3 regions of the Rhizorhabdus antheiae genome follow, and region 1 is predicted to be linked to each of the others. Evidence: predicted binding sites of a transcription regulator. Region 1 holds the regulator's gene; each other region holds the start of a gene.

Region 1 (3,272 bases):
CGGTGACGATGCTGCCGACCATGGGGCGTCTGGCCTTCGGGCTGTTCATCGTCGGCGGGCTGTGGCTCGCATTGTGGCGGACCGGCTGGCGGCGCTGGGGGCTGCTGCCCTGCACCCTCGGGACGCTTCTCGCCCTCACGGCGCCTGCGCCGGATCTGCTCATCACCGGGGACGGGCGGCATGTCGCCTTCGTTCTCGGCGACGGCCGCGTCGCGCTGCTGCGCGAGAGGGCGGGCGATTATGTGCGCGGCATGCTCGGCGAGGCGGCGGGGCATGATGGCGAAGCCCTGCCGGTCGACGCGCTGATGCAGGCGCGCTGCTCGACCGACCTGTGCGTGACCGAGATCGCGCGTGGCGGACGGCGGTGGCGCATCGCGGCGACGCGCAGCCCTTATCGGCTCGACTGGGCGCGCTTCACCCGGATCTGCGCCACCGCCGACATCGTGATCAGCGACCGCCGCCTGCCGCGCGGCTGTCGCGCGCGCTGGTTGACGATCGACCGCCGCCTGCTCGCGCGCACCGGCGGCATCGCGATCGACCTCGACCGAGGCGGGGTCGCCACCGTCGCGGCCGAGGCGGGGCATCATCCCTGGGTGAGGTTCGACCGATGAGCCTCGGAGCGAGGATGGCCGGCATTGGCAGGCGATAGGGATCGCCCTATCAACCGCGCGATCGAACATAGGGAGAGAGATGATGGAATTGCGCTACGTCACCGTCGGCACGAACGACATGGAAAAGGCGCTCGCCTTCTACACCGACCTGCTGGCCACGCAGGGCGCGACCAAGATGTTCGACCATCCGAGCGGCGGCGCGGTGTTCGGCAAGGATGGGGCCCCGATGCTGGGCCTGGTCCGGCCGTTCGACGGCAAGGATGCGACGGCCGGAAACGGCACGATGATCGCGTTCGAGCTGGAAAGCCGCGAGGCGGTCGATGCCTTCCACGCCAGGGCGCTCGCGCTGGGCGGTGCCGACGAGGGTGCGCCGGGCGAGCGCGGCCCCGGCTTCTACATGTCCTATTTCCGCGATCTCGACGGCAACAAATTCTCGGCCTGCAAATTCGGCTGAGCGCCGGTCGGCGCCCGGCTCCTCGACGGGGCCGGGCCTGCCGATCGGATCAATAGCGCCGCAGAAGCCCTGCGAGCTTGCCCTGGATCTGCACCTGATCGGGGCGATAGCGCTGCGGATCATAAGAGCGGTTCGCCGGATCGAGGCGGACCATGCCGCCCTCGCGCCGGAAATATTTCAGCGTCGCCTCATGGTCGGCGATCAGCGCCACGACGATTTCGCCGTCACGCGCGGTCTCGGCGCGGCGGATCAGCGCATAGTCGCCATCGAGGATGCCGGCCTCGACCATCGAGTCCCCGGACACTTCCAGCGCATAATGTTCGCCCGGCCCCAACAGCGCGGCGGGAACCGAGAGCGAACTCTGCCCCTCCATCGCTTCGATCGGAAGGCCGGCGGCGATCCGGCCGTGCAACGGTATCTCGAGCACATTCTCGTTCGCGGCCTGCGGCACGATGGCGGGCGCTGCCGCCTTCGCCTTGGTCGCGGATGCGGCGACCTTGCCCGTCATTTCCGGAACGCGCAGCACCTCGAGCGCACGGGCGCGGTTGGGCAGGCGGCGGATGAAATTGCGTTCCTCGAGCGCGCTGATGAGGCGGTGGACGCCCGACTTGGACTTGAGCTCCAGCGCTTCCTTCATCTCCTCGAACGAAGGTGAGACCCCGGTCGCCGAGAGGCGCTCCTGGATGAAGCAGAGCAGTTCATGTTGCTTGCGCGTGAGCATGGTCTTTGACCCCATCGGGAACGGACGGGGAACATTTAGGCAACCGCAGGAATCTTGTCAAGCGAGGGGCAGCACTTCGACTTCCACACCCGCCGGGAGGGCTTCCGCCTCCGCCTCGCGGACGATCAGCAACTCCGCCTGCACCAGCGCCGCGAGCCCCGCGCTGTCCTGTCCCGACAGCGGTTCCACGCCGCCCCCCGCCCAGCGCGCGCGGACATATTCGGCGCGGTTGCCGGTCGCCGGAAGGGGGGCCGTAAGGCGCGCAGTGATCGGTGTAGGCACGGGGTGGGCGGCGCCCAGAAGGTGGGCGATCAGCGGCTTGGCGAACAGCATCGCGGTGACGAAGGCCGACACCGGATTGCCGGGCAGGCCCAGTATGATCGCATCGCCCAGCGTGCCGATCATCACAGGCTTGCCCGGCTTCATCCGGACCCGCCAGAAATCGATGGTCGCGCCAGCCTGTTTCAGCGCCGGGAGCACCAGATCATGATCGCCGACCGATGCGCCGCCGGTCGTCAGGATGATGTCGCTTTCGCCCGTCATCCGCGCAAAGGCGGTGGCGATGGCGTCGAGGTCGTCGCGGACGATGCCATGGTCGGTCACGGTGCAGGCACTGCGGCCGAGCAGCGCGGCGAGCATCGGGCCGTTGGAGGCGGGCAGAAGCGCGCCTGGCGTCGGCTCACCGGCCGGCACCAGCTCGTTGCCGGTCGAGAGCAGCCCGATCCGGGGGAGCCGCCGCACGGGCAGGTTTCCGTGGCCCCCGCTCGCCGCCAGCGCGATTGCCGCCGGGCCGATCGCGCTGCCCCGGGCGAGCAGCGGCGAGCCGTCTCGGAAATCGCCGCCGGCTGGCCGGATGTGCGCGCCAATCGCGGGCGGCCCTTCGCCCGTCATGGTCAGCCGATCGCCGTCGCGTGTCGCTTCTTCCTGGATGAGGATCGTGTCCGCGCCGGCGGGCACAGGGGCGCCGGTGAAGATACGGGCGGCCTCGCCCGGCTCCAGCGCACGGTCCAGCCCGCCGCCGGCCGCGCTTTCGCCGATGACGGTCCAGGGCCCCGGTCGTTCGGCGAAGCGGATCGCATAGCCATCCATCGCCGACAGATCCATCGCCGGCTGGGTACGGCGCGCGAAGACGTCCTGCGCGGCGTAGCGGCCCAGGGCATCGATGAGCGGGACGCTCTCCTCGGACAGCGGGCCGCGTAGCGCGAGCATGCGCGCCTGGGCTTCCGCGACCGGTATCAGCGCCATCAGTCGGCCGTCCAGTCGCCCGACCGGCCGCCGCTCTTCGCCAGCAGCCGCACGTCGGCGATGCGCATGCCGCGATCGAGCGCCTTTGCCATGTCGTAGATCGTCAGCAGTGCGACCGAGACGGCGGTCAGCGCCTCCATCTCCACGCCGGTGCCATAGGTCGTGCCGACCGTGGCAGTGGCACGGATGCCGTCGGTTTCGATGGCCAGGTCGAGCGTCACGCCGGTGATCGGCAGCGGAT
Region 2 (3,272 bases), on a different contig from region 1:
CGCGGCGCAGATGCTGGGCAGCCGTATACAGACGCTCGTGCATCTCCTTGCCGAGCCGGCCGATCGCGCGGGCTTCTTCCGCCATCTTCTCCTGCCGCCAGACGCTGGCGATCGTGCGCGCCAGCGCGACGAGGTTGATCGGCGTGGCGATCAGGACGCGGCGCTGGTGCGCCCAGTCCCACAGCTCCGGGTCCTGCTCCATCGCGGCGGACAGGAAATGCTCGCCGGGGATATACATCACGACATAATCGGCGGCCTCGCCGAAGCGATCCCAATAGCTTTTCTGGCCCAATTGGCTGGCATGGGTTCGCAGTGCCGCGGCATGGGCCTTGAGGGACGCCGTGCGCGCAACCTCGTCGACCTGCTCGGCCGCGTCCATATAGGCGTTGAACGAGCATTTGGCGTCGATGATGAGCTTGCGCCCGCCCGGCAGCCGCACGACGACGTCGGGGCGCAAGCGGCCATCCTCGGTATCGACCGAAACCTCGGTCGCGAAATCGGCATAGGGTGACAGGCCCGACTGTTCGAGCACGTTGCGCAGCGACTGCTCGCCCCAGCGGCCCCGCGCCTTGGGGCTGGCGCGGAGCGCATTGACCAGCTTGGCCGCCTCGTCGCGCACTTGCCCCTGGCCGACACGCACCTGCTCGACCGCTTCACGCAAGCCCGCATAGCTGTCGACGCGTTCCTTCTCGACCCGTTGCAGCCCTTCCTCATAGCGCTTCAGCGTCGTCTCGACCGGGTTGAGCAGTGCCTTGAGCTGAGCCTCGCTCTTCTCGCCCGCCTGATGGAAACGCTGATCGGCGCGCTCGAGGAACTGCCGCTGCGCCTGATCGAGCAGGCGCCCGCCGACCTCGGCGAACTGTGCAGACAGCTGTTCGCGAGCCTCTTTCAGCTGGGCGATCTGCGCCTCGAACGCCTCGGTCCTGGCTGCCTTGTCGGCAGCGAGCGCGGCGCACTCCCGCTCCGACCGCGCCAGCGCTTCGCGCGAAGCATCGAGCTCACGCCGCAGGGTCGCCATATCCCCCGCCTGACCGGCTGCCATCCGCCCGCGCACCACCCAGCCCAAGGCCAGGCCAAGCAACAGGAAGAAAGGAACGGCGATCAAAATGGCAGTCGACGACATGGACACATCCCTGGAACAGAAGGCGAACCCTGCCGCCGGCCTCTGAATAATGCAAGTGCAACTGCGCTCTTCCCATTGGCGCGGCAGGGGCTAATATCGCGGCGGGGTACATTACGGGGGTCATTGCATGGCTGAACAAGGCCGGAAGGCGTCGCTTGGCGCGCGTGTCGGGGCATTCTGGCCGACGGCGCGCAAGACGCTGCGGCAGATCGGGACGACGCGGCTGATCGTCACGGCCATCTTCCTCGTGCTCGGCCTGATGTTCGCGCGCTACAGCTGGAACATCATGCTGGCCCGCGACGCCGAGCGCGCGCTGTATGATGTCCGCGCCTTGCTCGCCGCGCCGCATGTCGAGACCGACCAGCGCATCGTGATGGTGACCTTCAACGAGGAGACCCTCCGATTGACGGGCCGGCGATCGCCGCTCGATCGGGCCATGCTCGCCAATGCCCTCGTCCAGCTCGACAAGATGAAGCCCAAGGCGATCGGCATCGATATTCTGATCGACCAGCCGACGCCCGAGGATCAGATCCTGATCGACGGCTTCCGCACGATGAAGACGCCGACCTATCTCGGGCTCGCGACGAACAAGAGCAATCCGGCGTTCATGACCTATGACCAGGAGATCTTCCTTCGCGATTTCCAGAAGAAGACGGCCCCCGGCAACGTCCATTTCACGAGCATCCGGCTCGAGGCCGACCAGGACGGGGTGATGCGCAGCTGGCCCGGCCAGCCGGCCGACCTTCCGCCGCTGATGGCGAATTCGCTGACCAAGGGCTATCCCGAATACCGGAGCCATCAGGGCTCGATCCGCTACCGGCTGCCGGTCAACTACGAACGCCCGGTGTTCGACAAGTTACCGGTCGAATTGATCGCCAACCCCGACTTGCTCGAGGCCTTCCGCCCGCAGATCGAGGGCCGCTACGTCCTGATCGGCGGCAACATTCCCGACGTCGACCAGTTCACCACGCCCGCCTCGCGCATGAAAGACCCGCAGACGGGCCGCGTCGGCGAGACCACGATCGGCCTCGAAATCCACGCCACGCTGCTCGGCCAGATGCTCGACGGTTTCATGTTCAAGCCGATCCCGCAATGGGGCCTATGGCTGATCGCGATCGGCGTGGTGCTGCTCGGCGCACTGACGGCAATGGGCAATCTGCGGCTCTGGAAGCTCGCCTTGCTCCTGATCGTCCAGGCCGGTGCCGTCGTCGCCCTGCCCTTCTTCTGGCAGTTCCACGGCATCGATACGCAGGGGCTGCCCGTCTTCGGCTGGCTGCTCGGCTGGATCTTCTCCTTCTCGGCCGTCGGCACGGCAGCGCGCGGCATCGGTTCGGAGCAGCGCAACTTCGCCCAGTCGGCGCTCGGCAAATATCTTCCGGGCGATATCGCCAAGGACATCATGAAGAACCCCGAGCGGCTCCAGCTGCATGGCGAGAAGCGTGAAATCTATGCGCTGTTCAGCGATCTGGAGGGCTTCACCAAGCTTAGCCACCAGATAGAGCCGGAAATGGTCGCCTTCCTGCTCAACAAATATCTCGACGTGCTTTCGGAAACCGTTCTTCAGCATGGCGGCACGATCGACAAGTTCGTCGGCGACGCGATCGTGGCCTTCTGGGGTGCGCCGATCAGCCGACCCGACGATTGCGAGCGCGCGGTGCGCTGCGCCGTCGCCATGTACGAAGCCGGCGAGAAATTCCGGCGCGAGGCGCCCGAGGGTGTTCCGCCGATCGGCGTCACCCGTGTCGGGGTTCATTTCGGCGAGGCGATCGTTGGCAATTTCGGCGGCGAGGGGCGCATCCAGTACACCGCGCTCGGCGACTCGATGAACACCGCGTCGCGCCTCGAAGGCGCCAACAAATATCTGAAGACCAAGACGCTGGTCAGCGATACCGTCATCGAACGCTCGACGCTGAAGAATTTCCGCCCGGTGGGCCGGATCACCGTCTCCGGCCGCTCGACGCCGATGGAAGTTTTCGAGCCGGTGCTCGATTATTCCGAAACGGCTGTGCAACAGTTCACAGACATCTTCCGTAGATTCGATACAGGGGATGAAAGTGCGCTGGAAGATTTCGAGGCGCTGGCCGAACAGAATCCCGAGGATAAGGCGCTCAGAAATCTGATAGAGCGTCTTCGTGAAGTAGGACCAGGA
Region 3 (3,272 bases), on a different contig from region 1:
AGGTCAGTTGCGCGGAATGATGATCTCGTCGGGGCGGACCTGACCGGTGGATTTGCGCACGAGTTCCTCGCCGAAATCAGGGTCCACGCGCGAGGGGTCGAGCAGGCGGGCATGATGGCTCAGCTTCGCCCTGACCGTCTCCATCCGGTGGAGTTCCTGAGACTTGCGCGCGAGCTCCGACCGATAACCGCCGAGCGCAAGCAGTCCATTGGGACCGACCAGCGCCGAACCGGCGAAATAGCCGATGATGAGAATCGCCACCGCCGGCAGTGCGGCGCTGCGTGCAGCCTGGATGAGGGGCGCGCGATTCATCCAAAGACAGAATCACCTCTGAGTCCCCGGATCAAGCCTTTTTCGTGTCGTTTCGCCCTGATTCCATGGCAAATTTCGTCGAGCCGAGGCGGGCGCGACAGTCCGTGCAGGCGGTGGTTGAACCGTACTTACACAAGATGTGGTGGGTGCAGGCGTGGAATGGGTTCGATGGCTACGAGTGGTGGTGGTCGGGCTTGTCGACAGGACATGGCAGCTTGTCCCGCCACGCCGATGGAATGGTTTCGGCGACGCGCCTATAGGCTCGGCCATGGTGCTTCATCTCTATGCGATCGGACTGGGATCGAACCGGTGGCATGGGCGGTTCGGCGCGCCATCCGACGTGCTGCGTGGCGCGATCGCTGCGCTGGCCGCTGCCGGACTGTCGATCGAGGCCCGCTCCGCGATCCTGGCCACCCCGCCGCTGGGCCCTTCCGCCCGCCGCTTCGCCAATGCCGCGATCCTCGTCCGCACACCGCTCGATCCTTCAGCCCTGCTCGACCTGCTGAAAGATGTTGAGGTCCGGTTCGGCCGGCGTCGGGGGCGTCGCTGGGGAAGCCGTGTGATCGACCTCGACATATTGCTCTGGTCGGGTGGCCGCTGGAGTCGCAAACGCGGGCGGGCGCTGCACATTCCCCACCGCGAAATCGAGCGCCGCGATTTCGTCCTGCGTCCGCTCGAACATATCGTGCCGGGGTGGCGGGTGGGCCGATCGGCCCGCACAGTTCGCCACGCGCGGCATCGTCTGAACCGCTATAGCCTGAGCTGACGTTCTGGTTGACCCGGAGGCGCGCGGCTCATAGGGAGGCGGCTTCGGTGGGTCCGTAGCTCAGTCGGTAGAGCAAGCGACTTTTAATCGAGAGGTCCCGGGTTCGAATCCCGGCGGACCCACCAGATTTTTCCCAGAGCATATCGGCGCGACGCGCCATCGAACCCCGGCATGCCGTCCGGTCATGGCCGTTTGGAACGCCGTGCTCGTGATATCCGCAATCGAATTCGCAGCCCGCCGACGCTACCGATGTCGGCGACACCTCTTCTTCCCTTTTTGCCTTTCTCTTGGTTGTCGGGCGCTTAACCCTAGCCCGTTACAGGCGTTTAAGGGCTCCGCGCTAATCCTCATCACGATCGGGTCGGAAGGGAATAGAGAATGCGGAAAATCTTCAAGCTTGCGCGGGACAATCGCGGCGCCACGGCGATCGAATATGGTCTGATCGCGGCGCTGATCGCGGTTGCGGCGATCACGGCGATGTCGGCGCTGGGCAACCAGCTGACCACGACCTTCACCAACGTCAGCAACAACATGAAGGCGTCCTGAGCCTTCTTCTTTTCTGAGCTTCCGCTGCCCCGGCCGGTGCGTATCTGCCGGCCGGGGAAACCCTGGGCAGCGGTACGACCGGAGGCGGAGGGGCCTTGCTCCTCCGCTTTTCGTTCCCTAACTGTTCGCGGGTGACCCAGGATTCCCCCGCTTTGGAGCCGCCCTATCTGCGCGGTCTCAACGAGCCGCAGCGCGAGGCCGTTCTCACCACCGAAGGGCCCGTCCTGGTCCTGGCCGGGGCGGGGACCGGCAAGACCGCCGCGCTGACCGCACGGCTTGCCCATCTCGTCGCCACCCGTCGGGCCTTCCCGTCGGAGATATTGGCGGTCACCTTCACCAACAAGGCTGCGCGCGAGATGCGCGATCGGGTCGGACGCATGCTCGGCGAGGCGGTCGAGGGAATGCCCTGGCTCGGCACTTTCCACGCAGTCGCTGCGCGGATGCTGCGCCGACATGCCGAGCTTGTCGGCCTGACCTCCAGCTTCACCATCCTCGACACCGACGACCAGCTGCGGCTGCTCAAACAGCTGCTGGCGGCGGCGGACCTCGACGAGAAGCGCTGGCCCGCGCGGCAACTGGCCGGGCTGATCGATCGCTGGAAGAATCGCGGGCTGACGCCGTCCGACATCGACGCCGGCGAGGCCGAGCAGTTCGCGAACGGGCGCGGCGGCGAGCTGTACGAGCAATATCAGGAGCGGTTGCGCGCGGTGAACGCCTGCGACTTCGGCGACCTGCTGCTGCACATGCTGACCATATTGAAGACGCACCGCGATGTCCTGGCCTTTTACCAGGACCGGTTCCGCTATGTGATGGTCGACGAATATCAGGACACCAACAGCTCCCAATATTTGTGGCTCCGGCTGCTTGCGCAGGAGCGCAAGAATATCTGCTGCGTCGGCGACGACGATCAGTCGATCTATTCCTGGCGCGGCGCCGAGGTCGCCAACATCCTGCGCTTCGAGCGGGACTTTCCCGGTGCGGCAGTCATCCGCCTCGAACAGAATTACCGGTCGACGCCGCATATCCTGGCAGCGGCGAGCGGGCTGATTGCGAACAATGGCGGGCGGCTCGGCAAGACGCTGTGGACCGAGGAAGCCGATGGCGAAAAGGTCCGCGTGATCGGTATCTGGGACGGCCCCGAAGAGGCGCGGCGCGTCGGCGACGAGATCGAGGCACATGAGCGATCGGGACGCGGGCTCGACCAGGTCGCCATCCTCGTCCGCGCCCAGTTCCAGACGCGCGAGTTCGAGGACCGCTTCATTGCGATCGGCTTGCCCTATCGCATCGTCGGCGGCTTCCGCTTCTACGAGCGTGCCGAAATCCGCGATGCGCTCGCCTATCTGCGGGTGATCAGCCAGCCGGCCGACGATCTTGCGTTCGAACGGATCGTCAACACGCCCAAGCGCGGATTGGGGGACAAGGCGGTCGCCAAGGTCCACCAGCTGGCGCGGATCGAGGGCATCCCGATGACGCTCGCCGCCGCGCGCATCCTCGGCACCGACGAATTGACCCCGCAGGCGCGGCGCGCGCTCGGCAATCTGGTCGGCGACATCGCCCGCTGGCGCGATCTGCTGTCGCAGCTGCCGCATGCCGAACTGACCCGGCAGGTGCTGGAGGAGTCTGGCTATGTCGCGATGCTGCAGAACGA

Evidence for each region. Region 1 encodes LexA, which represses DNA repair genes until DNA is damaged. Its sites were predicted from a motif close to GTTCCNCNCTTGTTCT; they were not measured.
Region 2: the regulator LexA is predicted to act here: its motif matches at 1,136-1,151, upstream of ACNI3R_RS05780 (DNA recombination protein RmuC).
Region 3: the regulator LexA is predicted to act here: its motif matches at 1,737-1,752, upstream of ACNI3R_RS11485 (ATP-dependent helicase).

The regions. Positions count from the first base shown of each region.
Region 1 covers NZ_JBLTWO010000009.1:16,414-19,685, forward strand. The annotation lists gene ACNI3R_RS16100 (ComEC/Rec2 family competence protein) at 1-611, shown strand, start outside; gene ACNI3R_RS16105 (VOC family protein) at 694-1,065, shown strand; gene lexA (transcriptional repressor LexA) at 1,115-1,786, opposite strand; gene ACNI3R_RS16115 (molybdopterin molybdotransferase MoeA) at 1,844-3,031, opposite strand; gene moaC (cyclic pyranopterin monophosphate synthase MoaC) at 3,031-3,272, opposite strand, start outside.
Region 2 covers NZ_JBLTWO010000002.1:283,197-286,468, reverse strand. The annotation lists gene ACNI3R_RS05780 (DNA recombination protein RmuC) at 1-1,123, opposite strand, end outside; gene ACNI3R_RS05775 (CHASE2 domain-containing protein) at 1,251-3,272, shown strand, end outside.
Region 3 covers NZ_JBLTWO010000005.1:130,167-133,438, reverse strand. The annotation lists gene ACNI3R_RS11505 (FtsB family cell division protein) at 4-312, opposite strand; gene folK (2-amino-4-hydroxy-6-hydroxymethyldihydropteridine diphosphokinase) at 581-1,078, shown strand; tRNA gene ACNI3R_RS11495 (tRNA-Lys) at 1,128-1,203, shown strand; gene ACNI3R_RS11490 (Flp family type IVb pilin) at 1,457-1,624, shown strand; gene ACNI3R_RS11485 (ATP-dependent helicase) at 1,777-3,272, shown strand, end outside.